DNA from 3 places in the Cupriavidus sp. 01T418 genome. Region 2 is predicted to be linked to each of the others. Evidence: predicted binding sites of a transcription regulator. Region 2 holds the regulator's gene; each other region holds the start of a gene.

Region 1 (10,547 bases), on a different contig from region 2:
CCACAGCATGTACCAGCTATTCACCTTTACGATGCTGCTGGCGTTGACGACCAACAACATGGGCATCGTGTGGGTCGCGATGGAGGCCGCCACGCTGACCACGGTACTGTTGGTCAGCGTCTACCGGACCGCAGCCAGCCTCGAGGCGGCCTGGAAGTACTTCATCCTGTGCGGCGTGGGTATCGCCCAAGCGCTCTTTGGCACGGTGCTGCTCTACATGGCGGCCGAGCAGGTCATTGGCCCCGAGGGCGGCGCGCTGCTGTGGACCAATCTCGATGCGGTCAAGGGCCGGCTGGACCCGAATATCATCACCCTGGCATTCGCTTTCCTGTTCATCGGCTATGGCACCAAGGTCGGCCTGGTGCCGGTGCACAACTGGCTGCCGGACGCGCATGCGGAGGGGCCGACCCCCGTTTCCGCCGTGCTGTCCGGCCTGCTGCTCAATGTGGCCCTCTACGCTATCCTGCGCTGCAAGGTGTTGACGGACGGGGCGCTGAAAAACCATCTCACAGGCCACCTGATGATGGGCTTCGGCCTGGTTTCCGTCGTGGCAGCGGTCTTCCTCCTCATCCGCCAGCGGGACGTCAAGCGCATGTTCGCCTATTCGTCCATCGAACATATGGGCATGATGACCTTCGCTTTCGGCATGGGCGGCCCGATCGCCAGCTTCGCCGGACTGCTGCACATGACGGTACATTCGCTGGTCAAGTCCGCGATCTTCTTCGCCGTCGGTCATGCGGCGCAGAAAGCGGGCACGCAGGTCATGGACGAGATCCGCGGGCTGATCCGGGTCAGTCCCACGGTCGGCTGGGGCCTGATGCTTGGCGTACTGGCTATTCTGGGCATGCCGCCCTTCGGCGTGTTCGCCAGCGAGTTCCTGATCGTCACCACCGCAATGCGTGAGCAACCCTGGGCCACGCCCTTCCTGCTGGTCGCGCTCGGCTTGGCCTTTGCGTCAGTGTTCAGTCGCGTGCAGCCGATGGTCTTCGGCGAGACTACCCTGAAGCCCCTGGCGCACCCACCGGCGCTGGTCCCGGTGTTCTTGCACCTCGCACTTGGTTTGATGCTGGGTCTCTATATCCCGCCGTATCTGGATGCGTGGTACCGCCAGGCGGCCGCCATGCTGGGGAGTTGAGCGCATGGCGCTGTTTGAACTCGGACTCGACCTGCATCGCCTGCCGGCACCGCTGCCGGTATGGCACGGGCTGGCCAGTCCCGACGCATGGAGCGCGGCAGCGCGCACGGTTGCCAACACGGGCGGGCGCCTCATTTCCGTGTGGGGCGTTGACCGCAGCGCCGCGGGAGGGACGTTGGCGGCATGTGCCGCGTATGCCGTACCGGAGGGACTGGTCTGGCTCGAACTGCGGCTCGGCGACCCGGCGCAAGGGGTTCCGGATCTGGGCCTCATCTTCCCATGTGCCGGACGGATGCAGCGCGCCATGGCTGACCTCCTGGGCATCCATGTGCAAGGCAGCCACGACCAGCGCCCTTGGCTGGACCATGGCCTGTGGCCGCCAGGGTCATTCCCCCTGCAACACGGGACGCAACCGCAGGCCGCCGCGGGCAGGCTGCCGGCGGACTATCCCTTCGTACGCGTCGAGGGTGATGGCGTGCATGAGATCGCCGTCGGCCCGGTGCATGCCGGCATCATCGAACCTGGCCATTTCCGCTTCTCCGTCGTCGGTGAGAAGGTGCTGCGGCTTGAAGCCCACCTCGGCTACACGCACAAGGGCATCGAGCGCCGGTTCACCGAATTTGCGCCTATCGAAGCTTACCGGCTCGCAGGCCGTATCTCGGGTGACTCGACAGTGGCCTATGCCTGGGCTTACTGTATGGCGCTCGAATCGGCGTCCGGCACCGGGATACCGGCAAGGGCGGTCTGGTTGCGCGCCATGATGCTGGAACGCGAGCGTGTGGCCAACCACCTGGGTGACCTTGGTGCGTTGGGCAATGACGCTGGATTGGCCTTCGGATTGGCGCAGTTCTCGCGATTGCGCGAGAACTGGCAGCGGCTGTCCGGGGAAGCTTTCGGCCACAGGTTCATGATGGATGCCGTGGTGCCCGGAGGTGTTGCGATCGATCTGACGCCGCCGATGCTGGATTGGCTTCGCAAGCAGTGCGACGGCATCGAGCGCGAGGTCCGCGCACTGCGGATCGTGTATGACGAGCATGCCGGGCTGCAGGACCGCTTTCGCGCCACGGGAAGGGTAACGCCACAACTTGCCGCCCAGCTTGGCCTCGCGGGGCTCGCCGGGCGCGCCAGCGCGCAAGCGGCGGACCTGCGCTGCGACCACGCGTGGCCACCCTATGACCGGTTAGACGTCACGATGGCCAAGCACCGCGATGGTGATGTCGCTGCACGCGTGGCAATGCGCTTTGACGAGACCATTGAGTCCCTGCGGCTCATTCGCGCCATCTGCTCGGAACTGCCAGGCGGCGCAATCCATGCCGGGATCCGGGCACAGGACGCGATTTCCATCGGGGCAGGCTGGGTGGAGGGCTGGCGCGGCGAAGTCCTTGTGGCGCTCGAAATCGGCGCAGACGGCCGGATCCTGCGTTGCCACTGCCATGATCCCTCCTGGCAGAACTGGCCGGTGCTTGAGCACGCCGTCATTGGCAACATCGTTCCGGACTTTCCGCTGATCAATAAATCCTTCAATCTCAGCTATTCCGGGCACGATCTCTAATGTGGCTCATCCTCAAACAAATTGCCCGCACCGGTATCGTTACCGAGCCAGCGCCCCAGGTCGTCGATGCCGATGGCGGCGCCGCGATTCAACGTGTCCACCAGGACATCCTCGACATTCTTGGTCAGGCGCTCACGATCAGGGAGGTCGATGCAGGCTCGTGCAACGGCTGCGAGCTGGAAATCCATGCACTCAGCAACCCCTACTACAACATTGAGGGGCTTGGCATCAAATTCGTTGCCAGCCCGCGCCATGCTGACATGCTGCTGGTGACCGGACCGGTCTCGCGCCACATGGAAGAGGCTTTGCGGCGTACCTATGACGCGACGCCGGAGCCGAAACTCGTGGTCGCGGTGGGTGACTGCGGCTGTACGGGCGGCATCTTCGGCGAGAGCTATGCGAGTTGCGGTCGCGTCGCCAACGTGATCCCCGTCGACGTCGCTGTGCCAGGCTGCCCGCCTACCCCCATCGAGATCCTCCGGGGGATACTAGCCGCCGTGGAGCGGCACAAAAGCTAAGTCATCTAAACGATAGTCTTGGAGGATCACGATAGGGGAAGCAACGCGCCCCGAATCCGCGTCGCTATGGTCGCCTGCAGCCTTTAGTTATCCACAGCTTCTGTGGATAATTTTCCCTTCCGGACTTGCGACAAAGCCCCGCGGGGTGCGTACCATGAACAACGAAGATTGCCAGTCCAGTCACGACTGCAACCATTAGGTTCAACTGGGGAGACAGAGCTACATTCGCATCCTTGAATGGAGTCGCGGCAAAGGATCCTTCAACGAACACCGCCAGCACTAGACCGATCAGCGAGTTGATGACGCGAGTGTGCCGGAGAGCGAAGCGGTCAGCCGCGGACGTCTCGTCGAATGAGATATCGAACTCGCGGCAAATGTCGACGGCTGCGAGCACAAAGACAATGTCCGGCCAACGATTCATTTCGCAATGGCTCCGCTCAGCAGGTGCTCGTCGGAATAGGGAAACACAATCTGCCGGCTTGGACGAATCAGTTCTTCATCCTTGTTCGCATAGTGAAGACGATGCAGCAAATCCTTGATGACATTGAGGCGCGCCAGGCGTTTATCGTCTGCACACACGACGTTCCATGGCACGACATCGTTGGTGCGAGCAAACATCTCGTTTCGAGCCTTGCTGTACTTATTCCAAAGCCCGACCGCCTGCTCGTCGATGGAGCTTATCTTCCACTGCTTTAGCGGGTCGCGCCGGCGGTCCTCAAGTCGCCTCTTCTGTTCCGGCTTGGTGATGTCCAGGTAGTATTTGATGAGGCGAATGCCGGAGCGCATCAGCATGCCTTCAAATTCTGGGGCGCTAGACATGAATTCCTCATGCTCGGCATCGGTGCAAAATCCCATCACGTGCTCGACACCAGCCCGGTTATACCAACTGCGGTTAAAGAGCGTAAATTCTCCGGAGGCAGGCAGTTGCGCCGCAAAGCGTTGGAAATACCATGAGCCTCGGTCGCGGTCGGAAGGCTTCCCGAGGGCGACTACACGAGTTTCACGCGGACTGAGATGCTCAACGATGCGCTTAATCGTTCCATCCTTCCCGGAAGCATCTCGCCCCTCAAAAACTACCAGTATCCTGTCGTTGCAGCCGAGGAAGTGCTTCTGCAGCTTCACTAACTCAATCTGAAGTAGATGCAGTTCCCCTTCGTATTTCTCATGCGAAAGCGAACTGACTTCAGCCTCACTGCCGCGGCAACTTGCCTTCGTTTTCATTGTTCCGGTTCCGTAAGTCCGACGTCTCGGCAGCCTCTACAGAGCGCTACCCTGCTGTCAGTGAGGTAACTTTGTCAGAAAAAAGCAAGTCCAGCGCAGGCCGATCTACGACCTCTTGCTCGAGCAGTAGCTTCGCCAGTGCATCTAGTTTATTCCGACTTGCCAGGAGTGTTTGCTTCACTCGCCTGTTCGCATCGGCCAGTATCTGTCTGACCTCGGCATCAATCATCTGCGCCACCAAGCGCACTGTAGTCATTCTATGCCTCGCCCCGAGCGGCGAATCTGACTGCGATTGGCACGTCGTCTGGAAGACCCTATGTGCGAGCGACTAACCTGTTGTTGAGGAAGATCAAGATACCTGTCATCCGCGCGACCTAGGATTAATGCGGAAAGCCAGATTAGCGGCGGCGCCTGACCCTCGCGGGACGTTTTAATGGATTCCTGGCTTCATGTGCCTTCATCGGGGAGGCCGCCAAAGGATGAGGTACTTTGTGCGAGCCTCACTGGATGTGGCTATAACACCATCCAGTCACAGGATGCGCGCCATGATGTCGAGACGCATTTCCGTGCGTCTGCGACAGTAAGCGTGTCGGCTAGAGGCAGTTCGCCCGGGCCGCAGACCAGAACACCGATCTGATCGCGGAGTCGATGACCGTACCAGTGCAATTGTCGGACTGATTGGTCAGCAGATGGGGCGATGCGGCCGCGGGGGCGTGATGCTTTGCAGCAGGCTGAACACAATGCAGCAATCCTGAAGGAGCTGGCGCATGTACACGAAAATCTCGGTGGCGATCGACGGCAGCCACTGCAGCGATCAGGCCCTGGAAGAGGCGATCAGCATTGCCGGCGCCTGCGGCGCGGAGTTGGAGATCGTTCACGTCGTTGACAGCGGTTATGAACAGGCGGAGGTCCGGGCAGGTCTGGTCAGGAGGGGCCAGGAACTGCTGACCGCAGCACAGGCGAATGCCGAAGCAAAGAACTTGCACTGCCATGTCGTCATGGTCGACGACATCGTGGCGCTCGGTGACGTTGCCAGCCAGATCCAGCAAGCCGTGGAAGGCAGCCACGCTCAACTCGTCGTGATCGGCACCCACGGACGTCGGGGCGTGACTCGGCTGCTGATGGGGAGTGTGGCCGAAGCGCTTGTACGCCAGTGCAAGGTGCCTGTCATGCTTGTTAGGGCACCGCAGGAAGCGTGAGCTGCGGATGTGGTGCAGGCCGCCAACGAGGTGGCCATCGGCGAGCGGGCCGAGGCGCGGCTGCAGGCGAGCGAGGCGGAAGCCCAGCGCGACCTTCAGCCGGCAGTGGGGAGCAGCGGAGCAGGCAGAGCGGGGGCGCCTGCGGGCCGAATTGGAAGCCGCTCTGCGGCGGGCCGAGCGCGCGCAAGCGAACGCGACAGAGCCTTGCCGCTTACCAATCCCGCACGCGTCCCGTATCCGCATGCACGAACTGCTCTTGCGGATAGAAGCCCACACCGCCGCCGCGCAGCGACAGGGCGGCATCGCGCAGATCCGCCAGCGGCACGCCGGGCAAGCGGATATCGATGGCCTTGCCGTCCATATGCAGGCTATGGGTGGCGACGCCGCCGCCGCCCGTTTTGCGCAGGCGCGCGTTTGTAACAGGGCTGCGATAGCCAGAAATGACCTGGAAGGGCGCTTCGCAGGATAGTGTCTGCTTCAGACGGTAGAGCAGCGCGAACAGTTGCGGGTCGATTGCCCCGATTTCGCCGGAGTAGTGATCGCGCAGGAATCGATTGAGCATGGCCAGCGACTCGGGCACAAACTGTTCGCCCATAGCGTAGACGATGTCAATGCGCTCGCCGGTGTGGGTATGGTCGAAGGCGAGGCTGCGGGCGCCCGGCAACGTTGCCAGGGCCGCAAGCACGGGGTGGGCCGATAGCGGCAGCAGCACGCCGGCCAGGGCGAGTTCGCCTGTGCGGCGCAGGAACAGTCGGCGAGGGTCGCTGGGGGGCCTGATCATCGAACACTCCCTTTTTGCTTATTGGCTCAATCTTGCGCGCGTGGCGCTCTAGGAGGAAGTCCGCAGGTTCGCGGACCGTTGCCGCAGCGCGTCGTCCAGTAGCCGGTCAAGCCCGTAGATATCGGAGAAGAAAAAGGTGCGCCCGTCGGCCTTGACGATGGCCGTGCCGTACGCGAGCACCACCGGCAGCGGCTGCTGCAACCGCAGCGTGCTGGATTGCCCTTTGTCCATGGCCTCGCGAATGCGCGCTTCGGTCCAGTCGGGTGTGTCCTGCAGCACAAAGCTGGCCAGAGCCACCGGTTCCTCGACCCGGATGCAGCCATGGCTAAGGTCGCGCCGGTCCCGCGTGAACAGCTTGGGCGCGGGCGTGTGATGCAGGTAGATGTTGTCGTTGTTGGGGAAGATAAACTTGATGTCCCCAAGCGCATTCATCGGCCCCGGGCGCTGCCGGATGCGCATCTGCCCCCGCTGGACGGCATCCAGGCTGGCCGCCGACAGCGTTGTCACCGCCTTGCCGTCGGCACCAACGAACTCGAAGCCCTGCCGCTCAAAATAGCCGGGGTCGCGGCGCAGCCTGGGCAGGGTTTCCGCGTGCGCAATAGAGGGTGGCACGTTCCAATATGGGCTGAACTCGATGAAACGCATGTGCTCCTTGAAGAGTGGTGTTCGCGTGTCGAGCGCCTTGCCGACGATGACCTTCATCTCCACCTTGACCTGAACGTTGCCGTCGTGGACTTCATAGGCGCGCAGCACGAACTCCGGCACGTTGACCACGATCATGCGCGGGCCCTCCAGCAGCGGCGTCCAGCGAAGGCGCTCCAGCGTCAGTTCGATTTGCCGTACGCGGCTGGCGGGCGAGACATTCAGCTGCGCTAGCGTGCCGGCGCCGATAGCGCCATCGGTCTCCAGCCCGTGGCGGGCCTGGAATGCCTTGACCCCCTCCATCACCGCGCCCTCATAGCGTTCCGGGACGGGTGTGCCCGTAGGCAGGTCGCCCATCGCGATCAGCCGCCGCGTCAGGACCGGCATGCCAGCGTAGGCTTGGCCGTACGCCAGCTTCTTGCCGGGTAGCGGCGGCAGCGGTGCCTGCCAGGCCGGATCACCTACCAGCGCCCGGTAGCGGGCGAGCGCCTCGCGCAGGGTGCCGTACAGCGGGAACGACGGTGCCGCCTGCTGGACGGCCTTGGGCAGGTCGTGCCTGGTGACGGCTGCGTGCAGGTAGGCCGAGGGCTCGAACTGCTCATCCGTTGCGGCGGCAAAATTCTCGTGGATCTTACGCGGCTCGACGCGGCCGCCGTGCAGGTCGGACAGATAGCGCAGCATTGCCGCCGTCAGATGGCCTTCAAGCCGCGCCTCGGCTTCCGGCGCCAGTGGCGGCCCTTGCGCGGCCTGGCCAAGCGCACGTTGCAGGCCGTCGGCGTCATAGTCGCGGGGTTCCAGCCCGTCGGCCGCGGCGGCGGCCAGGATGTTCGCAGCCTGCCGTGCGTCGGCAGTGGGGCGGCTCTGCGAAAACCAGAGCGCGGCGTCCTCAGCCAGCGCTCCCGCATGCCAGCTCAAGGCCCATGCGGCCAGCAAGCCCGCCACGATCCTGGGCGTGCCAGCGCTGCGGGTCAGTGAGACGCCTCGCATCAACCCGCGCGCCGCCAGCACGGCGCCAGTCGTTTGCGTTTCACGTTCATTCCTGGATCTCGCTACGGACCATCAGCACAGGCTTGTTGCTCTTGTGCACCACGCCTTCGGCCACGCTGCCCATGATAAGGCGCCGGAAGCCGCGGCGGCCGTGCGTGCCGATCACGATGAGATCCGCACTCCAACGATCGGCTTCGTCCACGATGGTGGTGGATATCTGCCCGGGGGAAACGGGTTTCTCGAAAATCTTCGTCATATGCGAGATGCCGGCCTGCGCTAGGCGCGTGGCGGCCGCGGCCAGCGCATCGCGCCCCGCGGCGAGAATGCCTTCCATCAGTTTGTGGGGGTCGTAGCCGCCCACGGAGAAGAAGACATCGCTGTCGTCCGCCACGAACAGCACCTTGACCTCGCTGCCAGTCGCCTTGGCCACCGTGATGGCCTCACTCAGGGCAAGGTCCGAAGAGCGGCTGCCGTCCACCGCGAGCAATATTCTCTGGTACATGGTTCGTGCCTCCTGGCTGGATATAAGTGCGCGCGCATGGGCGCCACCGTCATCTGCAGCATAGGGGGCGAGCCAGATGACGTATTGACCTGCATCAAGCACCTGCCCGCACACCGGCAGCAGGCAGACTAGGTGATGCGCAGTACCGCCGCGCCGGCCAGGCGGCCAGCGCGCAGGTCGGCCAGTGCGGCATAGGCCTGCTCCAGTGGATAGACTGTCGTGGTGGTGTGCAGCGGCGTGGCCCGGGCGATTCGCATCAGTTCCAGCCCGTCATTGCGCGTGAGGTTGGCCACCGACACGATCGACCGCTCCTCCCATAGCAGGCGATAAGGGAAGGCCGGAATATCGCTCATGTGGATGCCACCGCAAACCACCTTGCCGCCCTTGGCGACGGCTTGCAGTGCCAGCGGCACCAGCGCACCCACTGGCGCGAAGATCAGCGCGGCATCGAGCGGCTGCGGCGCGGGCTGGTCGCTCGGACCGGTCCAGCAGGCCCCGGTGTCGCGGGCGAGCTGGCAGGCGGCGGTGTCGCCGGGGCGTGTGAAGGCGAAGATCTCGCGCTGTTGAGCTACGGCGATCTGCGCCACCAGGTGGGCTGCCGCGCCAAAGCCGTAGATGCCGATAGACCGGACGTCACGGGCGTCCCCCGCCATGCACAGCGTGCGGTAACCAATCAGGCCCGCGCACAGCAAGGGCGCTGCATGTTCGTCGTCGTATTGCTCCGGGATGGGGAAGCAATAGCGGCTGTCGGCCACCACGTACTCGGCGTAGCTGCCGTCGCGCGTATAGCCGGTGAGCTGCGGCGCATCGCACAGGTTTTCGCGATTGGCCGCGCAATAGTCGCAGTGCCCCCGAGCCAGGGCACGCCTACCCGGTCGCCCGGGGCAAGGCCCGTCACGCTTGCGCCACAGGACTCGACCCTGCCAACAATTTCGTGTCCGGGAATCAGCGCCGCCTTAGGGTGCGCGAGTTCGCCGTCGAGAATGTGCAGGTCGGTGCGGCAGACGCCGCAGGTGCTCACTGCGATACGCACTTCGCCGGGGCCGGGCACCGGCACGGGGARGCGCGCCAGGCGCAGGGCCGGCCCGGCACCGTCGAAGATCATCGCACGCATCGTATCTTGCATGTTGCCATCCTCCGCGAACGCCCCCAGAGGCACCCAGCATTCATGCTAGGCGAAGCCCGCCGCCGCCGCTTGATTCGCGTCAATGGCGTGCGCCAGGCGGGCGCCCCATAAAGTTGCGGATGCCATGATCCGCATCAACACCGCGCGCGTCCGAGCATACACACTAGATGCATCCAAGGGCGGCGTGCAGGCGTGTCCGTGCCGGCCATCCGCAGATTTCCCTGATGCAGGAGGTGCATGATGTACAGCAAGATACTGGTTGCCGTGGATGGCAGCGAATCGGCCAATCGGGCACTGGAGGAGGCGCTTCGCCTGGCGACTGCGCTAGGCTCTGAGCTGACGGTGGTGCATGTGATCGATAACAGCTATCTCAGGTACGAGGTGGGCTATGTCGACCTGACAGACCTGCGCGCCAGCCTGCTCGAGGGTGGACAGATCCTGCTGGACGAGGCCAAGACCAAGGCTGCGGCCCAGAAGGTGCCATGCAACGCGCTGATGGTGGACGAACCGCTGGCGCTGGGCGACGTCGCCAACGCCATCGAGCAGGTGGCGCAACAGACGGGCGCCGACTTGCTTGTTGTGGGCACACACGGGCGCCGCGGCGTGCGGCGCCTGCTGATGGGCAGCGTGGCGGAGGGGCTGGTCAGGCAATGCCGCCAGCCGGTATTGCTGGTGCACGCGCCGTTGGCAGAAGGGAGCGCTGGCGCGAAGTCGGCGTAAGCGGGAGTCACTGGCTTGACCTGAGTCAATAGCCGTATCCAGGCGTTTCCTAGACTGGATGCAGGCTCTCAAACCGCACAGGAATGTCATGGACTACGCCAGCATCATGGTTCACATGGACACCAGCCCACGCGCGCTGGACCGGCTTGAAATCGCTGCCCGGC
Region 2 (10,547 bases):
TTGAATAGACTTGGATTATACGCTGTCGCGGTGCAAAAGGCAAAGGCGCGGGGACTTGCCTTGCCAAGGACGCGGCTTGCGCCGCTCTTCTCCCTGTATGGCCCGTCCGGCACACCCTGCCGCCATCGCTTCAGCGGTTGCCGTCACGGCCACCGCCGCGAGGACGGCGATTGCCACCGGGCTTGCCGGCTTGCGGCATCACATTCCCGTTGACTTCGCCGCCGCCGCGACGCTGGGAACGGCCTTGGCCACCGCCCATGCCACCCATACCGCCCATACCCCCCATCGGGCCCATGGGTCCATTCGTGCCTCGGCCGCCCCGGCCACCGCCACGCCCCGGACCACCGGGACCACGCGGCGAACCCGCCGCGCCACCACCAAACTTGGTGGTGTGCGAAGTCAGCAAGGTCGGGCCGCCGATATAACCCATCGAGGTCTGCATCGGATCGGGCTGACCACGGCCGGCGCCACTGCCGCGCGGACCGTTATTCCTGTTGACGCGCGGCAGGCCATCCATGCCGGTCGGCATCGGCATGCCGGCAATCGCCGCCTCGGTACGCTGCTGGCGGCCGCCTACCTTGCTGCCGCCCTTGGGCATGCTATCGCCCTTGCCGGGCGCCTTCAGGCCGATGGATGCCATCAGCGCGCGCACGTCATCCGCCGCGAGTTCCTGCCAGCGGCCACGCTTGAGGCCGCGGGGCAGCAGGAACTGGCCGTACCGGGTACGAATCAGGCGCGACACGGTCAGGCCTACGGCCTCGAACATGCGGCGTACTTCGCGGTTGCGGCCTTCGGTCAGCGCCACGTGGTACCAGTGGTTGATGCCCTCGCCACCGCCGTCGGCGATGCGCAGGAAATTGGCTTCACCGTCATCGAGCTTGATGCCATGCAGCAAGCGCTGGCGATCGGCCTCGGCCAGCTCGCCCAGCGTGCGCACCGCATACTCGCGCTCCACGCCGTAGCGCGGATGCATGAATTTGTTGGCGATATCGCCCGAGGAGGTAAAGATCAGCAGCCCTTCGGTGTTGAAGTCCAGGCGGCCCACGGCCACCCACTTCCCTGCCTTGATGCGCGGCAGGCTGTCGAACACGGTCGGACGGCCTTCGGGATCCGACTGGCTGACGATCTCGCCCGCCGGCTTGTGGTACAGCAGCACGCGCGGCGGCTTGGTCGACACCCGGCGGTGAATCAGCTTGCCGTTGACGCGAACCTGGTCGGCCGGCAGGATGCGCTGGCCAATATGGGCCGGCAGGCCGTTGACCGAGACGCGTCCCTGCAGGATCAGCTCTTCCATCTCGCGGCGCGAGCCCAGGCCACCCTCGGCCAGCACCTTGTGCAGCTTGGGCGCATCGTCATCCGCCGAGAGTTCCCGCACCGGCTTGACCTTGGCATGCGCGCCGCCGCTGGCATCTTCCTGGTCGTACTGGCCGGAGATGACGAAGCGGAACAGGTCCTCGCCGCCCGCGGCCACGGCCGCGGGTGCCTTTTCGGGCACACCCGGGGCCGGGCGCTGCGCACCGCCCCTGCCTTTGTTTCCCTTGCCCGCCTGGCGCGGGCCGCCCTGCTGCCCGTCGGCACCGCCGCGCCTGGCCGCGCCCTGCTGCTGGCCCTGTTGCTGGCCTTGCTGCGGCCTGCGCTTGCGCGCGCCATTGGGATTGCCGCGGGCTCCGTCGCGCTGGCGCTCGCCAGCTGCTTCGCCGCCGGCTTCGCTCACGCCTTCGCCTGCATCGGCGCTGACATGGCGGCGGCCGCCTCGCGGCGCAGGGCGTTCGCCCTGCTGCTCGCCAGCTTGCACTGATTCGCCTTCGGCGGGCTTGCGCTTGCCGCGCGTACGTCCCTTCCTCACGCCGTCGCCACGCCCGGCTTGCGCGTCCGCCGCGGCGCCCGCATCCGGACCGCCCGCGGCGGCAGTGGCCTCGCCATCCGCGGCACGCTCGCCGTCGCGGTCGTGCGCGGCCTGGCGGCGCGTCGCCACCAGATTGCGCAAGCCACGGCGCAGGCCCTTGCGGCGCGGCGCGCCCTCGGTGCCGGCGCCGCCTTCGGCGCCGTTGCCGGCATCGCCGGCCGGCTTATCCGCCTGGCGGACGTCTTGATCAACAGAATCGGACAAGGTATTCACATTCGGATGTTGCATGGTGTTCAGTTGGACACGCGCTCGTCGTGCTCGCTGGGGTGCGCCGGATTCGTCTTGGACGCCCCCGGGACTTCGGACTCCTGCTCGCCGGAGGCCACTTGCTCGTGGTAACCGTTGGCGGGTGCTTCCGCTTGCTCATTGGTTTCGCCGTCACCGACGGCTTGCTCCACGGCTGAGTCGTCAAGCCGTGCCCCCAGGGGCTCGGCGGACTCCGGCTCGATCCCTGGCTCCGGCGTCGCCGGCACTTCGGCCTCGGGCCCAGGCGCGGCTCGCGCTTGCACCAGAGCCTCTTTCTTTTCAAACGCATCCACCAGACCGGCGATGCCTTGCGCAGCGCCAGCCTCAAGGACATCGGGGACGGACGCCGCCGGCCGGGTTACTTCGCGCACGTCACCTGCATCGAGAGCCTCGATGCCGGTCCCGATTGCCTGGCTGCCTGCCTCCGCGAACGCTTCTTCGTCGCTTCCGGCCGGCACGGTACCCAGCGCCTCGAAATCGATGGGCTCCTGGTTCAGCAACGCGGCTTGCGTCTGCGCCTGGACATCTTCGAGCGGCGGCAGTTCGTCCAGCGTGCGCAGGCCAAGATCATCAAGAAAATTCTTGGTGGTGGCATACAGCGCTGGCCGGCCCGGCACGTCGCGGTGACCGATCACCTCGATCCAGCTGCGGTCCTCGAGCTTCTTCACGACTTCGGTGCCCACCGCGACACCGCGGATTTCCTCGATGTCGCCGCGCGTGACCGGCTGCCGATAAGCGATGATCGCCAGCGTCTCCATCACCGCGCGGGAATACTTCGGCGGCTTTTCAGGATTCAGCCGGTCCAGGTATTCGCGCATGACCGGGCGGCTCTGGAAGCGCCAGCCACTGGCCAGCGCCACGAGTTCCACGCCGCGCTGTTCCCAGTCGCGGCGCAGTTCTTCGAGCAGCACCCGGATGCTATCGGCACCAACATCGTCGGCAAAAAGCCGGCGCAGGTCATGGACGCGCAAGGGTTCCTGCGCACAGATCAGCGCGGTCTCGAGGACGATCTTCGCCTCTTGGGTATTCATGTGATTGCGTGCAGCCTGTCTTTGCACCTGCGCCCCGGACAAGCCCGGACGCACTGGAGATTGGGTTCAGCGGTTGGAATTGCCACCGCCATCTGACCGCGCAGCCAATTGCAATGCTTGATGCATGCAGTCGTGCGCTTTCTTTTTTGCATCGGGTGCCGGACCTGTCCGGCGGGAGATCGCCCGGCCACCGGCTTTACCTGCCGGTCGACAGAGCCCTTGCGTCGCGCCTTCCCCCTGATGTGGCGGACCTGTCCGGTGCGACGTCCGTCGCTCCAGGTGCAAGAAAATACGGATATCGGGCCTGCCTGGCCTGTTTCACCCGCCCTGCCGTGGCTGGTCTTTTGAACCAAATAATCTTTTGAACTGGACGGCGGATGGGGAACGGTCCCTGGCGGTAGTACGTACCCGGGTGTTCTGGCATGCATCCCTGAGTGCGAATGCTACCTGACGATGCCACGATGAAATACGCTGCGCGATATCGCTGTTCTTGCGATTGTATGGCATTCCCTGGCAAACCTGCAACCGATTCACGCAGGCAGTCACCTGACCAAGTGCGCGATACGCCATGAAGCGGCGTATCAGAAGACCAGGCAGAAGCCGTGCGCGGCCAGCGTCTCCGGCAAAAGCAACGCACGCGCCACTCCGACGACGCCGAGAGCTGCCACCGCGAGACCGGCGCCCGTACGTACCGCCGGACGGCGCGACAACTGCCTGAGGTAGCCTGACAGGCCCGAGATAAGCAATAGATTCGGCAAGGTGCCCAGGCCGAACACGGCCATCACCAGCGCCCCGGAAGGTGCATTCCCGGCCAGCAGCGCCATCGCCAGGGCGCCATAGACCATGCCGCATGGCACCAGCCCCCAGGCCAGTCCCATGCCGTAGCGCCGCGGCAGCCGGCCCTGCGGCAAGCTCATGGGTACAAGGCGCGCGACAGCGGCGGAAAAACCGCGGAGCAAGCAGCCGGCGCCACGGGCGGCCAGCCGCTCCAGCCAGGCAGCCGCCACGACGCGCCCGCGCAGCATCCTTAAACCCGACAACACCAGCATGACGCTGCCGACCCCGAACATCCAGCGTTGCAGCGGCAGGTACTGGGCCTTCCAGGCGCCTGCGCCCAAGGCGCCCAGCAAGGCCCCCAACAGCGCATACATGCTCAACCGCCCGGCATGCATGACCAGCAGCTCGAGCAGCCAATGGCCTGGCCGGCGCAGCACGGTGGCAGGCACGCTTGCAACACCACCCTGCTCGGCGGCAAGCGCAATCCCGCCGCACATGGCCGCGCAATGCGCGCCGCCCAGCAAAGCCAGGGTAAATACGCTGAAAAGTACGCCTATGGTCAACTTCCCCTCCCAACCACATCACCTGGCGCGGTAAAATGCGTCCAACGCGCCCCCGGGCCTCCAGGAGGCGCTATCAATATGAAGCCCAGCGCCTGCTACTCCGCGCTTGATTGATTGCGCTAAACCGACAGGCCCCAATTGCCAACATCCATTCCCATTACCGAGATGTCGCCCCGCTGCTCCACTTGCTCGCTGGGACAGCTCTGCCTGCCCGTCGGCATGTCGCAGCAGGACCTCGAAAAAATGGATTCGCTGGTGCAGGAGCGCGTGCGCGTACGCAAGGGCGAGACCCTGTACCGCCTCGGCGATCCGCTTAGCGCCGTCTATGCGATTCGCTTCGGCACGCTCAAGACCCACCTGACGATGGAGGATGGCCGCTCGCAGATCACGGGCTTCCACCTCCCCGGCGAAGTCGTCGGGCTCGACGGCCTCGGCGAGATGCAGCACGCATCGGACGCCACCGCACTCGAGGATACCGAAGTCTGCGTGGTGCGCTTCGGCGAGCTCCAGTCGCTGTCCAATGTGCTCCCCTCGCTGCAGCATCAGTTCATGCGGCTGATGAGCAAGGAAATCTCGCAGGACCAGGTGATGCTGATCACGCTGGGCTCGATGCGCGCCGAGGAGCGCCTTGCCGCCTTCCTGCTCAACCTGTCGGAGCGGCTTTCCGCGCGCGGCTATTCGGCCTCCGAGTTCGTGCTGCGCATGAGCCGCGAGRAAATCGGCAGCTACCTCGGGCTCAAGCTCGAGACCGTCAGCCGCCTGTTCTCCCGATTTGCGGAAGCCGGGCTGATCCAGATCCGCCAGCGCCACGTCAAGCTGGTCGACATGACGGGCATCAAGCAGATCGTCAACAAGTCCTGCTAGGCCGGCAAACATCGGCCTGCCGCGCAGAGCCATCCGGCTCCCGCGGCTTTGGCAGCCGCGCATCGCCCTCACTCCAGTTCGTCGGTCTGCGCCAGCCGCGTGGGCATGGTGTACAAGGTCAATCCACTCGACAGCGAACAGAGCGCCCACGCGACCAGGAAGCCCACGGTGTAGGCCGCCTCGCGCGACGCCTCGACCGGTTGCCCGAAAAAGCGCAGGTCACCGGGATCGACCATGGAAAATACCAGGGCCGTCGTCAGCCCGGCAACCAGGAAGCCGGGCCATAGCACCCACATCAGCCAGCGCAGTCTCATGGTCACTTCACCTGCGCCGTGGCCGGCGCAGCTTGCCGTGCCGTGGTGCCTGCCTTCTCGACCACCAGTCCATGGCGCGACACGCCATCGACGATGGGCTGGTCCGGGTGTGTCACGGCCAGCCAGATCGTGACCCCGCAGGCTACCATCGCCAGCAAGGGCCCGCTTATCAGCAGCCAGGGCCAGGGCTCCTTCCACCAGGGATTGCTTTGCTGCATCATCAGGCCTCCTGTAGTTTTCTGGATTCAAAGGTTGCGCGGGACGATAAAGCTGGTGCCCTGGCTGATCCGCGCACCGCTTGCGCCGCCATCGCCTGCCGCGGTCACCGTCACCTGGATCTTGTGGTTACCCTGGCCGGCGGCTTCGATCGGCACGCGCACGCGAACGGGGATCAGGCGGTTGGACGTGGGCGCGAGATTGCCGGCAGCGTGGTCGTATTCCACGGCCAGGCCCTTCAGGTCGTCGCTGTCCGCGCGGATGGCCACATGCATCGGCGCTTCGCTCGTATTGATCAGTTGCACGCGATAGACGTTCTCGATCCAGCGCCCCTCCACTTCCCTGCCCAGCGCGCCGCGGTCGCGAATGATGTCTACCTTGAGCGGCGTGCGCATCGCCAGTGACACCATGAAGCCGGCAACCAGGGCCAGCCAGATCACGGAGTACACCATCGTGCGCGGACGAACCAGGCGCTTGCGCGCCTCCGGCTCGGGCAACGCGCTGCGCATGGCGTTCTCCGAGGTGTAGCGGATCAGCCCGCGCGGATACGCCATCTTGTCCATGACCTGGTTGCAGGCGTCGATGCAGGCGCCGCAACCGATGCAGTCGTACTGCAGGCCATCGCGGATATCGATGCCGGTGGGGCAGACCTGCACGCAGATGCTGCAGTTCACGCAATCGCCAAGCCCTGAAGCCTTGTGATCGGCCTTGCGCGAGCGGCTGCCGCGCGGCTCGCCGCGACCCGCGTCATAGGTCACCACATAGGTGTCGCGGTCGACCATCACGCTCTGGAAGCGTGCATACGGACACATGTACTTGCAGACCTGCTCGCGCATGAAGCCGGCGTTGCCCCAGGTGGCGAAGGCATAGAACAGCGTCCAGAACGTTTGCCACGGGCCCAGCGACAGGCTCAGCACGTGGCCACCCAACTCGCGAATGGGCGAGAAGTAGCCAACGAAGGTAAAGCCGGTCCACAGCGCGATCACGATCCAGAGCGTGTGCTTGGCGGCTTTTAGCCGCAGCTTGCGCGCGCTCCACGGATCGCCGTCCAGGCGGATGCGTGCGAAGCGGTCGCCTTCGACATGCCGCTCGATCCACATGAAGATCTCGGTGTACACCGTCTGCGGACAGGCGTAGCCGCAGAACAGGCGCCCCGCGATCGCCGTGAACAGGAACAGCGATAGCGCGGAGATCACCAGCAGCACGGACAGGTAGATCACATCCTGCGGCCACAGCACCAGGCCCAGGATGTAGAACTTGCGCGCGCCGAGATCGAACAGCATGGCCTGGCGGCCGTTCCATTGCAGCCAGGGCATGCCGTAGAAAAACAGCTGGGTCAGGACCACCATCCAGACCCGCCAGCGCGAAAACGCACCCTTGACCGAGCGCGGATAGATCTTGCGGCGGACTTCGTAGAGCGTTGCGTCCGAGGTTTCCGCATCCGCCGTGGCCGATGCGGGCTCCCGAAGCGGCGCCCATGTGGCCCCGCTCTTTCCCGGCGGTTCCGGTTCCCGGGCGTTCATGGGCGATCATCCCCACCGGCATACCGGCTCCAAGGGCAGGCGTCGCGGTTCATTGCCCGCCCTCCGCGCCTGCCGCGTTGTTCGACAGCCCCCAAACGTAGGCAGTCAGCATGCGGATGCGCTCTGGCGTCAGGATTTCCTCCTGTGCCGGCATATGGTTGTCATGGCCCTTCAGGATGGCGTCGACAATGGTCGCCTCCGAACTGCCATACAGCCAGGTCTTGTCCGACAGGTTGGGCGCGCCAAGCGCCTGGTTGCCCTTGCCGGTGGATCCATGGCAGGCCGCGCAGGTGGACTTGAACGTGCTCTCGCCGCGCGAGGCGCGGATCGGGTCGGACGCCAGGCCCGACAGCGAGCGCACGTATTGCGCCACGTCGCCGGCCAGCCTGGCGTCGATGGTCGAGGCGAAGGACGGCATCACGCCGTTGCGGCCCTTGGTGATGGTCTGGGCGATGGTGGCGGGGTCGCCGCCGTACAGCCAGTCGTTATCGGTCAGGTTGGGAAAGCCGCGGCTGCCGCGCGCGTCGGAGCCGTGGCACTGCGCGCAGTAGTTGAGGAACAGGCGCTGCCCGATCTCGCGCGCGGCCGGTTCAGCCGCCACCTGCCTGATTTCCATCTGCATGTACTTGCCATAGACCTCGCGCTGCAGCTGCTCGGCCGCCTTGCGGTGCGCCTCCAGTTCGACCCGGCTGGATGTCTTGAGCACGCCGGGGTAGGAACCCAAACCGGGGAAAAGCACCAGGTAGGCCAGGCCAAAGAGGCACGCCAGCAGGAACATCCACATCCACCAGCGCGGCAGCGGATTGTTCAGCTCGCGCAGGTCGCCGTCCCACACGTGGCCGGTGTCTTCGGTGGCACCGACCACCTTGGCCACCTTGCGCTGGGAGAACAGCAGCCACATGCACCAGACGATGCCGACCAGCGCGATGGCGGCGATGTAATAACCCCAGAAATCCGTGAAGAAGTCGCTCATGACTCAGTGTTCCTGCCTGGAATTGTTTGCGCCGCCGGCACGATGCCGGCCGTCGTGGCTCGCGGCCAGGGGCTCGTCGGGCAAGGCGAAAGGCAGCATGGCCGACTCCTGGTTGGCGGCCTTGCGGCCGGACGACCAGGCCCACCAGCAGATCGCGAGAAACGCCAGCAGCGAGACCACGGTGGAAAACGCAGTGATCATTGCCATGGCTTACTCCCTGGCCGGCGCGGCCGCGGGCTGGGCCGCCGCGGTATCCACGCGTACGTTGCGCTTGGTGATGCCAAGTTCCTGCAGGTAGGCGACCATCGCGTCTTCTTCGGTCTTGCCTGCCAGCGTGGCGGGCGCCTGCTCGATCTCGGCGTCGGTATAGGGCACGCCCAGCCGCCTGAGCGCACGCATGCGGCCGCGGATATCGCTGGTCTGCAGCCGCGCCTTCTCGAGCCACGGATAGGACGGCATCACCGATTCCGGCACCACGTCGCGCGGATTGCGCAGGTGGATACGCTGCCAGTCGTCCGAGTAGCGACCGCCCACGCGCGCCAGGTCGGGACCGGTACGCTTGGAGCCCCAGAGGAAGGGATGGTCGTAGACCGACTCGCCGGCCGTCGAATAGTGGCCATAGCGTTCGACATCGCCCTGCAGCGTGCGCACCTGCTGCGAATGGCAGCCCACGCAGCCCTCGCGGATATAGATATCGCGGCCCATCAGGCGCAGCGGCGAATATGGCTTGATCCCCGCATCAGGCTCCGTGGTGGAATGCTGGAAGAACAGCGGTACGATCTGGACCAGCCCGGCGATGCTGACCACCAGGATGGTGCAGAGGATCAGCCAGCCGATGTTCTTCTCCAGGGTCTCGTGCGTAAAAAAGCTTCTTTTTTCGGACATCGTTTCCATCCTGGAATGATCAATGGGCGGAGGCGGTAACGCTGGTCGGGATCGACGCATCCACGGCGGACCTGCCGATGATGGTCCGGGCCACGTTGTAGGCCATCAGCAGCATGCCGGAAAGGAAGCACAGGCCGCCGAGCAAGCGGATCAGATAGAACGGGTACTTGGCCTTGACCGCTTCCACGAAGGCGTAGGTCAGCGTGCCGTCGGGCTGGGTGGCGCGCCACATCAGGCCTTCCATCACGCCGGCGATCCACATCGAGGCGATGTACAGCACCACGCCGAGGGTGGCGATCCAGAAGTGCAACTCGATCAGGCGCACGCTGTACATCTCCTTCTCGCCGAACAGCCGCGGGATCAGGTAGTAGAGCGAGCCGATGGAGATCATCGCGACCCAGCCCAGCGCGCCGGAGTGCACGTGGCCGATGGTCCAGTCCGTGTAATGCGACAGCGCGTTGACGGTCTTGATCGACATCATCGAGCCTTCGAAGGTCGCCATGCCGTAGAAGGACAGCGCCACCACCAGGAACTTGAGGATGGGATCGGTGCGCAGCTTGTGCCAGGCACCCGACAAGGTCATGATGCCGTTGATCATGCCGCCCCACGAAGGCGCCAGCAGGATCAGCGAGAACACCATGCCAAGGGATTGCGCCCAGTCCGGCAGCGAGGTGTACTGCAGGTGGTGGGGGCCCGCCCACATATAGGTGAAGTTGAGCGCCCAGAAGTGAACGATCGACAGCCGGTAGGAGTAGATCGGGCGGCCGGCCTGCTTGGGGATGAAGTAATACATCATGCCCAGGAAGCTGGTGGTCAGGAAGAAGCCCACCGCGTTATGGCCGTACCACCACTGCACCATGGCGTCCTGCACGCCGGCGTAAGCCGAGTAGGACTTCCACATCGTCACCGGCATCTCGACGTTGTTGACGATATGCAGGATGGCGATGGTCAGGATGTAGGCGCCGAAGAACCAGTTGGCCACGTAGATATGGCGGGTCTTGCGCTTCATGATGGTGCCGAAGAACACGATGGCGTAGGCGATCCAGACCAGCGTGATCAGGATGTCGATCGGCCATTCGAGTTCGGCGTATTCCTTCGAGCTGGTGAAGCCCATCGGCAGCGTGATGGCCGCGCCGACGATCACCAGTTGCCAGCCCCAGAACGTGAACGCCGCCAGCGGGCCGCAGAACAGCCGCGCCTGGCAGGTACGCTGCACGATGTAGTACGAGGTGGCGAACAACGCGCTGCC
Region 3 (10,489 bases), on a different contig from region 2:
CCATTTTGGGTACAACATGTGGGACATGCGGACATGCAAACGCCGGATTTTGCGGGAATTCTCTGGCTTTCCCCGGACGTGAAATTCCCGCAACGCCTTGTCTGGCGGAGGTTTTCAGGATTTCAGGGGATTTCTGCGGAAAACTGGATGGTGCGCCCGGCTGGGATCGAACCAGCAACCCCTGCCTTCGGAGGGCAGTACTCTATCCATTGAGCTACGGGCGCACAGGGTATGACAAGGTACTTCGCTGGCAGCGCGCGAGTGCCGCTGCCGGAAAGGCGCATAGCATACCGTGTTTGGGGACGGACGTCCATGTTCGCCTTCGCCAGGGTGGCGCGGCGACGTCTCGTCCAAGCCGCTTTTGCCTCATGCCATGGGCCTTTGAGGCTATAATCGCGAGTTATTTGTGTAAAAACGGGGCTGCGCAATGTCCACAAAAGTCCACAAAAGGTCAGTGGATTCAGGCGGCGCACCCTGCGGCTGGCTCCGTTGGGGACAGTTGACACCGGATAACGGTCCGATGCACGCAATTGGCCGGGGGGAATTGGCCACCGGGCAAGCGGCCACATAAGCAGCCGATCACGAGCGGCCACAGGTTTCCTGCAAATTGAGAGTTGAGTATGAGCGACGTCCACAACGCAAACGACGAACACGAGTCTCCCATCAAGACCCCCAAGCAGCTGATCGCTGTGGTGATTGCCGCCTTCCTGGTGCCAATCATCGTGATCATCCTGCTGGTCAATTTTGTCGGACATGGCGCCAAGGAAGGCGCGGGCTCCACCGCTACCGTGGAATCCGTCAATGACCGCATCAAGCCGGTCGCCTCGCTCGAACTGAAGGATCCGAACGCGCCGCGCGTCTACAAGACCGGCGAACAGGTCTACAAGGAAGTCTGCGCAGCCTGCCACGCCACCGGTGCCGCTGGCGCGCCCAAGTACAGCAACGCGGGCGACTGGGCTCCGCGTATCGGCCAGGGCTTCACCGGCCTGCTGAACTCCGTGCTGCATGGCAAGGGCGCCATGCAAGCCCGCGCCGGCACCACCGCCGACGACTACTCCGACTACGAACTCGGCCGTGCCGTGGTCTATATGGCCGACGCCGGTGGTGCCAAGTTCCCCGAGCCCGCCGCTCCCGCAGCCGCCGCTCCGGCTACCGCTGCTGCCTCGGATGCCGGCGCTGCTCCTGCCGCCGCCACTGCCCCGGCTGCTCCTGCGGCCCCTGCGCCCGCCGCAGCCGCGCCGGCTGCCGTTGTCGCAGCCGCTGCGCCGGCTTCGGCCGAAGTGGGCAAGAAGGTCTACGAACAAGTCTGCGCCGCCTGCCACGCAGCGGGTGTTGCCGGTGCGCCGAAGTTTGGCGACAAGGCCGCCTGGGCGCCCCGCCTGAAGGAAGGCATGGACGCCGTGCACGCCTTCGCCCTGAAGGGCAAGGGCGTGATGCCGCCGAAGGGTGGTTACGCCGGCCCGGACGCCGACGTGATGGCCGCGGTGGACTACATGGCCAACGCTTCGAAGTAACCGGTTTCCGGAAGCAGACAAGAAAGCCCGCGGCATGCCGCGGGCTTTCTTGTTTGTGCGGTGCCGGGCTTGCGTGCTCAGACCACCCGTGAGTAGCGCAGCGGCGCAGGCGTACCTGCCTCTGCGCTCCGGTCGCCCGCCGGCGCCACGTGCGCAGTGCGTCGTGCGTCCTCGCGCAGGAAGCCGTCGAAGACCATGGCCAGCCGGCGCACCAGCAAGCGGCCCAGCGGCGTCACTTCAATGCGGCCGGGTTCGCAGCGCACCAGGCCTTCCCCGGCGAGCCGTGCCAGGTCTGCCATCTCGCCTGCGAAGCAGGCTGCAAAATCGATGCGATGGCGGGCTTCCAACGCCGCAATATCGAGCACCCCGTTGCACATCAGGGCGCCGATGACCTCGCGCCGCAGGTGATCTTCATCGCGCATGGCAAAGCCGCGCATCACCGGCAGCACGCCGCCGTCGAGCGCGCGGTAGTAGTCGTCCAGCGTGCGGGCATTCTGGACATAGCGGCCCGCCACCGCGCCGATCGACGATACGCCGAAGCCAAGCTGGTCGTAGCCGGCGTGGGTGGAATAGCCCTGGAAGTTGCGTTGCAGCCGGCCCTCGCGCTGGGCCACGGCGAGTGCGTCGTCCGGCAACGCGAAATGGTCCATGCCGATGTAGACATAGCCGGCGGCGGTGAGCTGCTCGATGGTGCCGACCAGGATATCGAGCTTTTCGGCCGGCGCAGGCAGCGCGCGTTCGTCGATGCGCCGCTGCGGCTTGAACACATGCGGCAGGTGCGCATAGCTGTACACAGAGAGCCGGTCCGGGCGCATCGCCAGCACCTGCTCCACGGTGGCGGCAAAGCGCGCCGTGGTCTGGTGGGGCAGGCCGTAGATCAGGTCCATGCTMACCGAGCGGAAGCCCAGCCGGCGAGCGGCGTGGACCACTGCCTGCGTTTCCGTCTGCGATTGCACGCGGTGTATCGCTTGCTGCACCTCGGCGTCGAAATCCTGCACGCCCAGGCTGATGCGGTTGAAGCCGAGTTCGGCCAGCAGCGCCATCTGCGCGCCGCCGATCCGGCGTGGGTCGATCTCGATGGCATGCTCGCCGTCGGGCAGCAGGTCGAAATGTTGGTGCACGGTATCCATCAAGCGGCGCATTTCCGCCGGATCGAGGAAGGTCGGCGTGCCGCCGCCCCAGTGCGACTGCACCACTTCGCGCCGTGTGCCGAGTTGCTGCGCCACCAGCGCCATCTCGCGCGCGAGGTAATCCACATAGCGGGCGCTGCGGCGGTGGTCCTTGGTGATGATCTTGTTGCAGCCGCAGTAATAGCAGATGTTCTCGCAGAACGGCACGTGCACATAGAGCGACAACGGGGACTGCCGGCCGGCATCCGTGCCCGGGCTGGCGGCGCAGTCGGCCAGCGCCTGCCGATAGTCCTGCTGGCCAAAGCCGCCGTGGAAGCGGTCCGCCGTCGGGTACGAGGTGTAGCGCGGGCCGTTGATATCCATGCGGCCGGCCAGTTCGCGGAAGTCCGACAAGGCGTGCCGGTCCGGTGTGGCGGCGCGGCCCGCCTGCTTGCTCTTGCAGGCCGAGCCGCAATGGCCTGAGCAGGCGCGCGGCTGGCTGGCAATGGAAATTGGGACAGGGGCGGATGCGGTGGGGCGGTCAAGCTCAGCCATGGGGCGGCCTTCGTGGTGGATTCGATGGCTCATCGTAGTGGTCGCCGTCCGCGCACGCGTTGACCAAGGTCAAGCCGTGGCCCATGACATCGGACGCCATGGCCTGCACCGGCGCGCCGCTTGTCACGCCGGCGTCACGTGGATCGGGTAGGCTGCCCCGCGCTCGCCGGCATTCCGTCCCCCGGCTCAACATGTCGCCACGGCCTTCCATGCACATTCCTCCACTGATTGCGCAGGCGCCACGGCTGCCGCGCCGCCGCCTGCTGGCTGCGCTCGGCAGCACCCTGTTGGCGCCCTCAGCCCTGCTTGCGCAGTCGCCGCCGCGGCGCCCCCTGGTGATCGGCCACCTGGTGGATCGCGGCGGGCCGCAGGCCGACCTCGCGCGCGACTACCTGGCTGGCGCCAAAGTCATGTTCGACGCTGCCAACGCGGGCGCGCGCGAGCCGCGCGTGATGCATGTGGTGCGCGAGGTCGATACGGATCCGCGCGCGGCCACCGCGCAGGCACTGGCACTGGTCGCGGGCGAACGCGCCGAACTCCTGTTCGGTCCCAGCGACGCCTTGCTGCCCGTGCTGGCCGCCTCGCCCGAACTGGCACGGCGCGGCGTGCAGATCGTGGCGCCCCTGTCGGGGCTGTCGCTCACCGCCGATCATGTCTGGTACACGCGAGCCGATTACCGCGCCGAACTGGATGCGGCGATTCGCCAGTTGCGCAGCTACGGGATCAAGCAGATGGTGTTGGCGGTGGCGCCGGATTTTGCCGCCGGCAGCCTGGCTGGCGGCACGCCGTGGCGGCGCCAGCTCGAACAGGAGCCGGGCCTGCAGGCGCTTACGCTGGATGACGGCAAGGGAGATGGCGTGGGCACAGGCGCGGTGGTGCAGCGTATTGCCGCCGCGCGCCCGTCGGCGGTGATCGTGGCGGGCGACACACTGGCCTATGGCAGCCTCGGCCGGGCGCTGGCCGCGCGGGGTTGGTACGGCTTCCTGGTGGGCTTGTCCGCGGTCAATTCACTGGCCGCGCGCGAGATCCTGGGCACGGGCTATAACGGCGGCATCGTGCTGACGCAGATCGCGCCGGGGCCGCAGGACCTGACCCTGCGCGTGGTCAAGGAACACGTGGGCCGGATGAAGCAGTTCCTGGACGAGCCCGCCTCGTCCGCCACGCTGGCCGGCTACGTCGGCGCTGCCTGGCTGGTGCGCTCGGCATTGTCAGGGCCGCGCCCGGACACACCGGCCGACCTGCGGCGCGCCCTGCAGGCCCGCGTCGACGTAGGCGATTTCGTGCTGGATTTCACCCGGGGCACGCGCGGCTCGCAATATGTGCAGCTGGCGGCCATGGGCGGCGGCACGGCGCGCTGACCGTAGCCCCGGCCACTCAGGCCCGCGGCAGTATGATCCGTACCTGCAGGCCGCCCCCCGGCCGGTTGGCCAGGCTCAGCTCGCCGCCGTGGCGCGAGACGATATCCGCGGCGATCGACAGGCCCATGCCGACCCCGCCGGTGGCGCGGTTGCGCGAGGATTCGAGCCGGTAGAAGGGCTCCAGCACGCGCGCCATCTCGTCCTGCGGGATGCCGGGGCCGTTGTCGCAAACGTCGATGACCACCCGCTCGGGGCTGTCGGCCAGCTCGATGCGCGCGCTGCCGCCGTAGCGATGGGCGTTTTCCGCCAGGTTGACCACGGCCCGGCGCAGTTCCGCCGGATAGGCCAGTAACGGCTCGGCCCTGCCGGACAGGCTGACGTCCTGGCCAATCTCCGTGGCGTCGTCCACCACTGCCTGCAACAGCGCATGCACATCCACCCGCTGGCGCGGCGCCGCGGCGCCGTCGCGCTCGCGCAGGTAATACAGCGTGGCATCGATCAGCCCGTTCATCTCGGCCAGGTCCTGGCGCAGGCGGTAGCGCACCTGGTTGTCGCTCACCCCTTCAATGCGCAGGCTCATGCGCGTGAGCGGCGTGCGCAGGTCGTGGGACACCGCGGCCAGGAAACGCGATTGCTGCGCCAGCTGGGTGCGGATGCGCTGCTGCATATGGTTGAAGGCCGTGGCTGCGTCGCGTGCCTCGGCCGGGCCGCTGTCCTCGTCCAGAGGCGGCGCGTGCACGTCCTGGGCCAGCCGGCCGGCGCTGCTGGCCAGACGCTGGACGGGCCTGGCCAGCAGGCGCGCGCCCACCCAGGATGCGGCCACGATGGCGGCAAGCTGGAACAGCAGTCCCAGGCGCGGCGGGCCGAAGCCACGGCCGCCGCGGGTCCGGTGTGGCGCAGGCGGCGGGCTGCCTGCGTTGCTTCCGGCACCGGCCTCGGCGTCAGGCGGGGGGCCTCCCCGCTGGACTTGCTGGGCCGGCGGTGGCGGCGGCGCCTCGTTGCCGGCGAAAAAGGCGAATCCGGTGTGCCCCGGACGGGGAAAAATGCTCTCGATCACCGTGACGCCAAGCAGGTGTACGGCCAGCATGATCGCCGCCATCACCAGGAACAGGCGGATGAACATCGAGTCATGGCGGGCCAGCCAGCCCGCGCGCTCAGCTTTCGACGGCGCCGGTGAAGACATAGCCCTCGCCTCGGACGGTGCGGATCAGTGCCGGGTCGCGCGGGTCGTCGCGCAGCTTCTGGCGCAGGCGCGAGACCAGCAGGTCGATGCTGCGGTCGAAGAGGTCGAGATCCCGGCCGCGCGCCTGGTTGATCAGCAGTTCGCGGTCGAGCACGCGGTTCGGGTGTTCGATAAAGGCCAGCAGCAGGCGAAATTCGGCGTTGGACAAGGGCACCACCGTATCGTCGCCGTCCATCAGTTGCCGCAGCGTGGTATTGAGCCGCCAGTTGCCAAAGCGCAGTTCATGGCCACCCACCGGCGGGGGGCGCTTCACGCCAGCGCCGCCCCGGCTGCGCCGCAGCACGGTGTGGATCCGCGCCACCAGTTCGCGCATCTCGAAGGGCTTGGTGACGTAGTCGTCGGCGCCCACTTCCAGCCCGACCACGCGATCGGCCAGCTCGGTGCGCGCGGTGAGCATGATCACCGGCAGGTCGCCCCGCTCGCGGATTTCGCGGCATAGCGCCAGGCCGTTTTCGCCGGGCAGGGAGAGATCCAGCACCACCAGGTCGTAGTCGCGCGCGGCCAGCGCGGCGCGCATGGCGGCACCGCCCTCCGCGCCGTCGGCTTCGATGCCGAAGGTGGCGAGGTATTCGGCCAGCATGGAGCGGATCTGCGGATCGTCGTCGACAATCAGCAAGTGCAAGGGCGTGACGGGAGCAAGGTCCATCGGGCTTGGTAGCAGGCTATCAGGCTATTGCGGCACTTTGCAGCGTGGTTCGCGGCAGGTTTGCGGCGATTCGAGGGTGAAGCGGGGGTGGCCGGGGGGCGGCCGCCGCCAGGGATTCACTCTACCAGCCTCGCGCGGCGGCCTGATAGGCGGGTTGTGGCCGCTTCGTATCGGGTCTGATACAAAGACAAAGCGGCCCGGCCGGCTGATCTTGTCCCGCTTGCAGCGGCAATGCATCCACTTTGCATAGCCGGGCTTTGTATGTCCGGCACCGGCTACCCTGCGGTCTTGCCAGGCGTGCCGGGCGTGCCCAGCAGCGCCTTGAGTCCGGCCAGGCGGTCCTTCGGGCTCATGGCCGGGGTCTCGTCCTTGATCCCGGGCGCCTCCTCGAGCTTCATCTCGCCGATAAACCGCGAGGGCTGGCAGGAGTAGGTGTCGCGCGCGCGCTTGCGCTTCTTGCACCAGCTGATGTGCAGGCTGCGCTGGGCACGGGTGATGCCCACATACATCAGGCGGCGCTCTTCCTCGATCTTCTCGTCGCTCATGTCCTCGTCTTCGCGGCAGTGCGGCAGGATGCCCTCTTCCACGCCGACCAGGAACACGTGCGGATACTCCAGGCCCTTGGAGGCATGCAGCGTCGACAGGCGCACCGCGTCGGGATCTTCCTCGCGGCCTTCGAGCATGCTCATCAGGGCCACCGTCTGGGTCAGCTCCAGCAGGTTCTTGCCTTCGTCGCCAAAGCCGTCGGCGGTGTCGAAGCCGGTGGCCTCGCCTTCGCCGGTGGCCTCGGGCTTGGTGCCCTTGCGCTTGAGCCAGTCGAGGAATTCCAGCGTGTTGGTCCAGCGGGACTGCGCCTGGCGTTCGTCGAAGGTGTCATACAGGTAGGCTTCGTAGTGGATGCCTTCCATCATGTCGTCGAGCACTTCGGTGGCGGGATCGGTGGCCGCGCGCCCGGCCAGGCGCACCATCGCCTCGCAGAACACCCGCAGCGGCTCCAGCTGGCGCGGCTGCAGCTTGCCTTCGATGCCGCCCATCATGGCCGCCTCGAACAGCGACACCCTGGCCTGCCCGGCGAAGGTACCCAGCACTTCCAGCGTGGTGTTGCCCACGCCGCGCTTGGGCGTGGTGATGGCGCGGATAAAGGCGGGATCGTCGTCCGGGTTGGCGATCAGGCGCAGGTAGGCGCAGATATCCTTGATCTCGGCCTTGTCGAAGAAGCTCTGGCCGCCCGACAGCACATAGGGAATGCGCTCGCGGCGCAGGATCTGCTCGAACAGGCGCGCCTGGTGGTTGCCGCGATAGAGAATGGCGTAGTCGCGGAACTGCGCGCGCCGCTCGAACTTGTGGGCCGAAAGCCGGAACACCACGGACTCCGCTTCGTGCTCCTCATCGTTCATCGGGTTGATGGCGATGGGGTCGCCCATGCCGTGCTCGCTCCACAGCTTCTTGTCGAACAGCTTGGGATTGTTGGAGATGACCGCGTTGGCCGCCTCCAGGATGCGCACGGTGGAGCGGTAGTTCTGCTCCAGCTTGACCACTTTCAGGTCGGGGAAATCGGCCTGCAGCAGCCGCAGGTTGTCCAGCGTGGCGCCGCGCCAGCCATAGATGGCCTGGTCGTCGTCGCCCACCGCGGTAAAGGCCGGCGCCCGCAGGTGCGATCCGCCGGCCAGCTGCTTGAGCAACTGGTACTGGCAGGCGTTGGTGTCCTGGTACTCGTCCACCAGGAAGTAGCGCAGCCGGTTCTGCCAGCGCATGCGCACTTCCTCGTTGCGCTCGAACAGCTCGGCGGGCAGGCGGATCAGGTCGTCGAAATCCACCGCCTGGTAGGCGTGCAGCGTGGCCACGTAGTTGCGGTAGATCAGCGCCGCCTGGTGATCGTCGGGATTGTCGGCCCGGGCAATGGCCGTCTCGGGATCGACCATGCCGTTCTTCCACAGCGAGATGGTGCTCTGCACGCTGCGGATCAGCTTCTTGTCGGTGGTGGAAAGCTGCTCCTGCACCATGCCGAAGCAATCGTCCGAATCCATGATGGAGAAGCGCGGCTTCAGGCCCACATGCTCGGCCTCGGCGCGCAGGATCTGCACGCCCAGCGAGTGGAAGGTACTCACCGTGATCTGCTTGATGGGGATGCGCTTGCCCTCGCGCGTGGTCTTGCCCTCCATCAGCTTGGCGATCCGCTCCTGCATCTCCTTGGCGGCCTTGTTGGTGAAGGTCACCGCGGCGATGTGCTTGGGCTGGAAGCCCTTGTCCTCGATCAGGTGCGCGATCTTCTGCGTGATCACCCGGGTCTTGCCCGAGCCGGCGCCGGCCAGTACCAGGCAGGGGCCGTCGAGGTAGCGAACGGCTTCGGATTGGGCTGGATTGAGTCCGTGGGTCATGCGAGGCGGGAAATGGCGGATGCGCAACGCGGCTGGCGCGATTGCTGGGCGGAGGCTGGATGTTAACACGCGACCATGGCCCCCTCAGGCATGAAGTCGGCATCGCAGGACTGGTAACACTTCGTAAGCCCGGGAGCCGCGGACCTTCTGGCCCCTCTAATTTATATGTCCGGCATGAGCGTGCGCCGTGCCGGATGCACTTCACGATAGCTGGAGAAAATCATGAACACCCTGCATTCCTTGAGCAAGGCGGTCTTGATCGGTGTCGCGGTGGCAAGCATGGCGGGCTGCGCCGATATGTCGCCAAAGCAGCGTAACACCGCGATCGGTGCCGGCGTCGGTGCGGTAGGCGGCGCAGTGCTGACCGGTGGTGACGCGCTAGGCACCCTGGGTGGTGCCGCGGTAGGCGGTGTCATCGGTAACGTAACGACCGACAACCATCGCAGGTAGTGCGCTGCAACAAGGCGGTGGCCCCTGGCGGATGCGTTGACAAAGCCGGGGCGCTCCCGTAAATTGCCCGCATCCGACCGGGAGAGCGCGCGAAGCTTGCGCCGCCGAAGGGGTATCACCCGAAAACTCTCAGGCACCATGGACTGGTCGGATCGGCATGCAACATGCACACGATGCACGCCGTACTCTGGAGAGCGGCACCCGCCATGGACTGGTGAGCGTGCCCACCGAAGGGGCGCGCAAGGCCTGGGTTCCGGTTGAAACGGGGCCGCCTTGTAATCTCTCAGGTATCGAGGACAGAGGGGTCATCCGCCGCAGCGGATCTGGCAGCGCCATGGCGCGCCGAATCCTGCGGCGGATGGCCCTTTTTTCGTTTTCGAACCGAGATTTGCCTTCCTCCGAGGATTCCATGACGCTCCAGGCCACGCCCCTCAACGCTATCCACCGCGCCCTCGGCGCCCGCATGGTCGATTTCGGCGGTTGGGACATGCCGGTCAACTACGGCTCCCAGATCGAGGAACACAAGGCGGTGCGTGGCGATGCCGGCATGTTCGACGTCTCCCACATGTGCGTGGTGGACCTTGCAGGCGCCAATGTGCGTCCCTTCCTGCGCGGCCTGCTGGCCAACAATGTCGACAAGCTGCAAACGCCGGGCAAGGCGCTCTATTCCTGCATGCTCGACGAAAAAGGCGGCGTCATCGACGACCTGATCGTCTATTTCTTCGCCGAAGACCAGTTCCGCCTGGTAGTGAACGCCGGCACCGCCAACAGCGACATCGCGTGGATCAGCGCGCGCAACGCGGCCACCAATAGCGGCGTAAAAATCACCCCGCGCCGTGGCGATAACGCCCCCGACGGCGTGGAGCCGCTGGCCATCGTCGCCGTCCAGGGCCCCAACGCCCGCACCAAGGTCTGGAGCGCCTTTCCTTCGACACAGCCCAGCGAAGCCCTGAAGCCGTTCAACGCCGTGGTCGTGCAGGACCCCGCGCTTGGCGAAGTCATGGTGGCACGCACCGGCTATACCGGCGAAGACGGTTTCGAACTGGTGGTGCCCGCCGCGAACGTGGCCGGCCTGTGGGAAAAGCTGGTTGCCACCGGCGTGGTGCCGGCCGGCCTGGGCGCGCGCGACACGCTGCGCCTGGAAGCCGGCATGAACCTGTACGGCCAGGACATGGATATCCACACCTCGCCGCTCAACGCCGGCCTGTCCTGGACCGTGGACCTGCAAAGCGAGCG

The links. The regulator FNR, encoded in region 2, switches genes on or off when oxygen is low (the NO sensors DNR and NnrR bind a similar motif). The targets are predictions, from matches to a motif close to TTGATNNNNATCAA.
Region 1: AC1DQ3_RS13105 (universal stress protein) is a predicted target of FNR. The motif match lies at 8,622-8,635, and genes of this name have one in related genera.
Region 3: hemN (oxygen-independent coproporphyrinogen III oxidase) is a predicted target of FNR. The motif match lies at 3,238-3,251, and genes of this name have one in related genera.

The regions. Positions count from the first base shown of each region.
Region 1 is NZ_JBFTQG010000010.1:6,363-16,909, reverse strand. It holds gene AC1DQ3_RS13145 (hydrogenase 4 subunit F) at 1-1,135, shown strand, start outside; gene AC1DQ3_RS13140 (hydrogenase large subunit) at 1,140-2,687, shown strand; gene AC1DQ3_RS13135 (NADH-quinone oxidoreductase subunit B family protein) at 2,687-3,205, shown strand; gene ppk2 (polyphosphate kinase 2) at 3,623-4,426, opposite strand; partial or broken gene AC1DQ3_RS13125 (hypothetical protein) at 4,473-4,688, opposite strand; gene AC1DQ3_RS13120 (universal stress protein) at 5,194-5,625, shown strand; gene mepK (peptidoglycan L,D-endopeptidase MepK) at 5,837-6,406, opposite strand; gene AC1DQ3_RS13110 (L,D-transpeptidase family protein) at 6,455-8,035, opposite strand; gene AC1DQ3_RS13105 (universal stress protein) at 8,082-8,537, opposite strand; partial or broken gene AC1DQ3_RS13100 (zinc-dependent alcohol dehydrogenase family protein) at 8,666-9,663, opposite strand; gene AC1DQ3_RS13095 (universal stress protein) at 9,901-10,383, shown strand; gene AC1DQ3_RS13090 (universal stress protein) at 10,472-10,547, shown strand, end outside.
Region 2 is NZ_JBFTQG010000022.1:50,633-61,179, forward strand. It holds gene rluB (23S rRNA pseudouridine(2605) synthase RluB) at 131-2,134, opposite strand; gene scpB (SMC-Scp complex subunit ScpB) at 2,140-3,183, opposite strand; gene AC1DQ3_RS21020 (sulfite exporter TauE/SafE family protein) at 3,765-4,523, opposite strand; gene fnr (fumarate/nitrate reduction transcriptional regulator Fnr) at 4,662-5,387, shown strand; gene AC1DQ3_RS21030 (hypothetical protein) at 5,456-5,701, opposite strand; gene AC1DQ3_RS21035 (FixH family protein) at 5,704-5,922, opposite strand; gene ccoG (cytochrome c oxidase accessory protein CcoG) at 5,947-7,440, opposite strand; gene ccoP (cytochrome-c oxidase, cbb3-type subunit III) at 7,490-8,413, opposite strand; gene AC1DQ3_RS21050 (cbb3-type cytochrome oxidase subunit 3) at 8,417-8,620, opposite strand; gene ccoO (cytochrome-c oxidase, cbb3-type subunit II) at 8,624-9,298, opposite strand; gene ccoN (cytochrome-c oxidase, cbb3-type subunit I) at 9,318-10,547, opposite strand, start outside.
Region 3 is NZ_JBFTQG010000020.1:73,368-83,856, reverse strand. It holds tRNA gene AC1DQ3_RS20050 (tRNA-Arg) at 149-224, opposite strand; gene AC1DQ3_RS20045 (c-type cytochrome) at 621-1,514, shown strand; gene hemN (oxygen-independent coproporphyrinogen III oxidase) at 1,592-3,178, opposite strand; gene AC1DQ3_RS20035 (ABC transporter substrate-binding protein) at 3,388-4,536, shown strand; gene AC1DQ3_RS20030 (ATP-binding protein) at 4,553-5,719, opposite strand; gene AC1DQ3_RS20025 (response regulator) at 5,691-6,425, opposite strand; gene AC1DQ3_RS20020 (UvrD-helicase domain-containing protein) at 6,701-8,803, opposite strand; gene AC1DQ3_RS20015 (glycine zipper 2TM domain-containing protein) at 9,026-9,253, shown strand; glycine riboswitch at 9,322-9,409, shown strand; glycine riboswitch at 9,431-9,563, shown strand; gene gcvT (glycine cleavage system aminomethyltransferase GcvT) at 9,663-10,489, shown strand, end outside.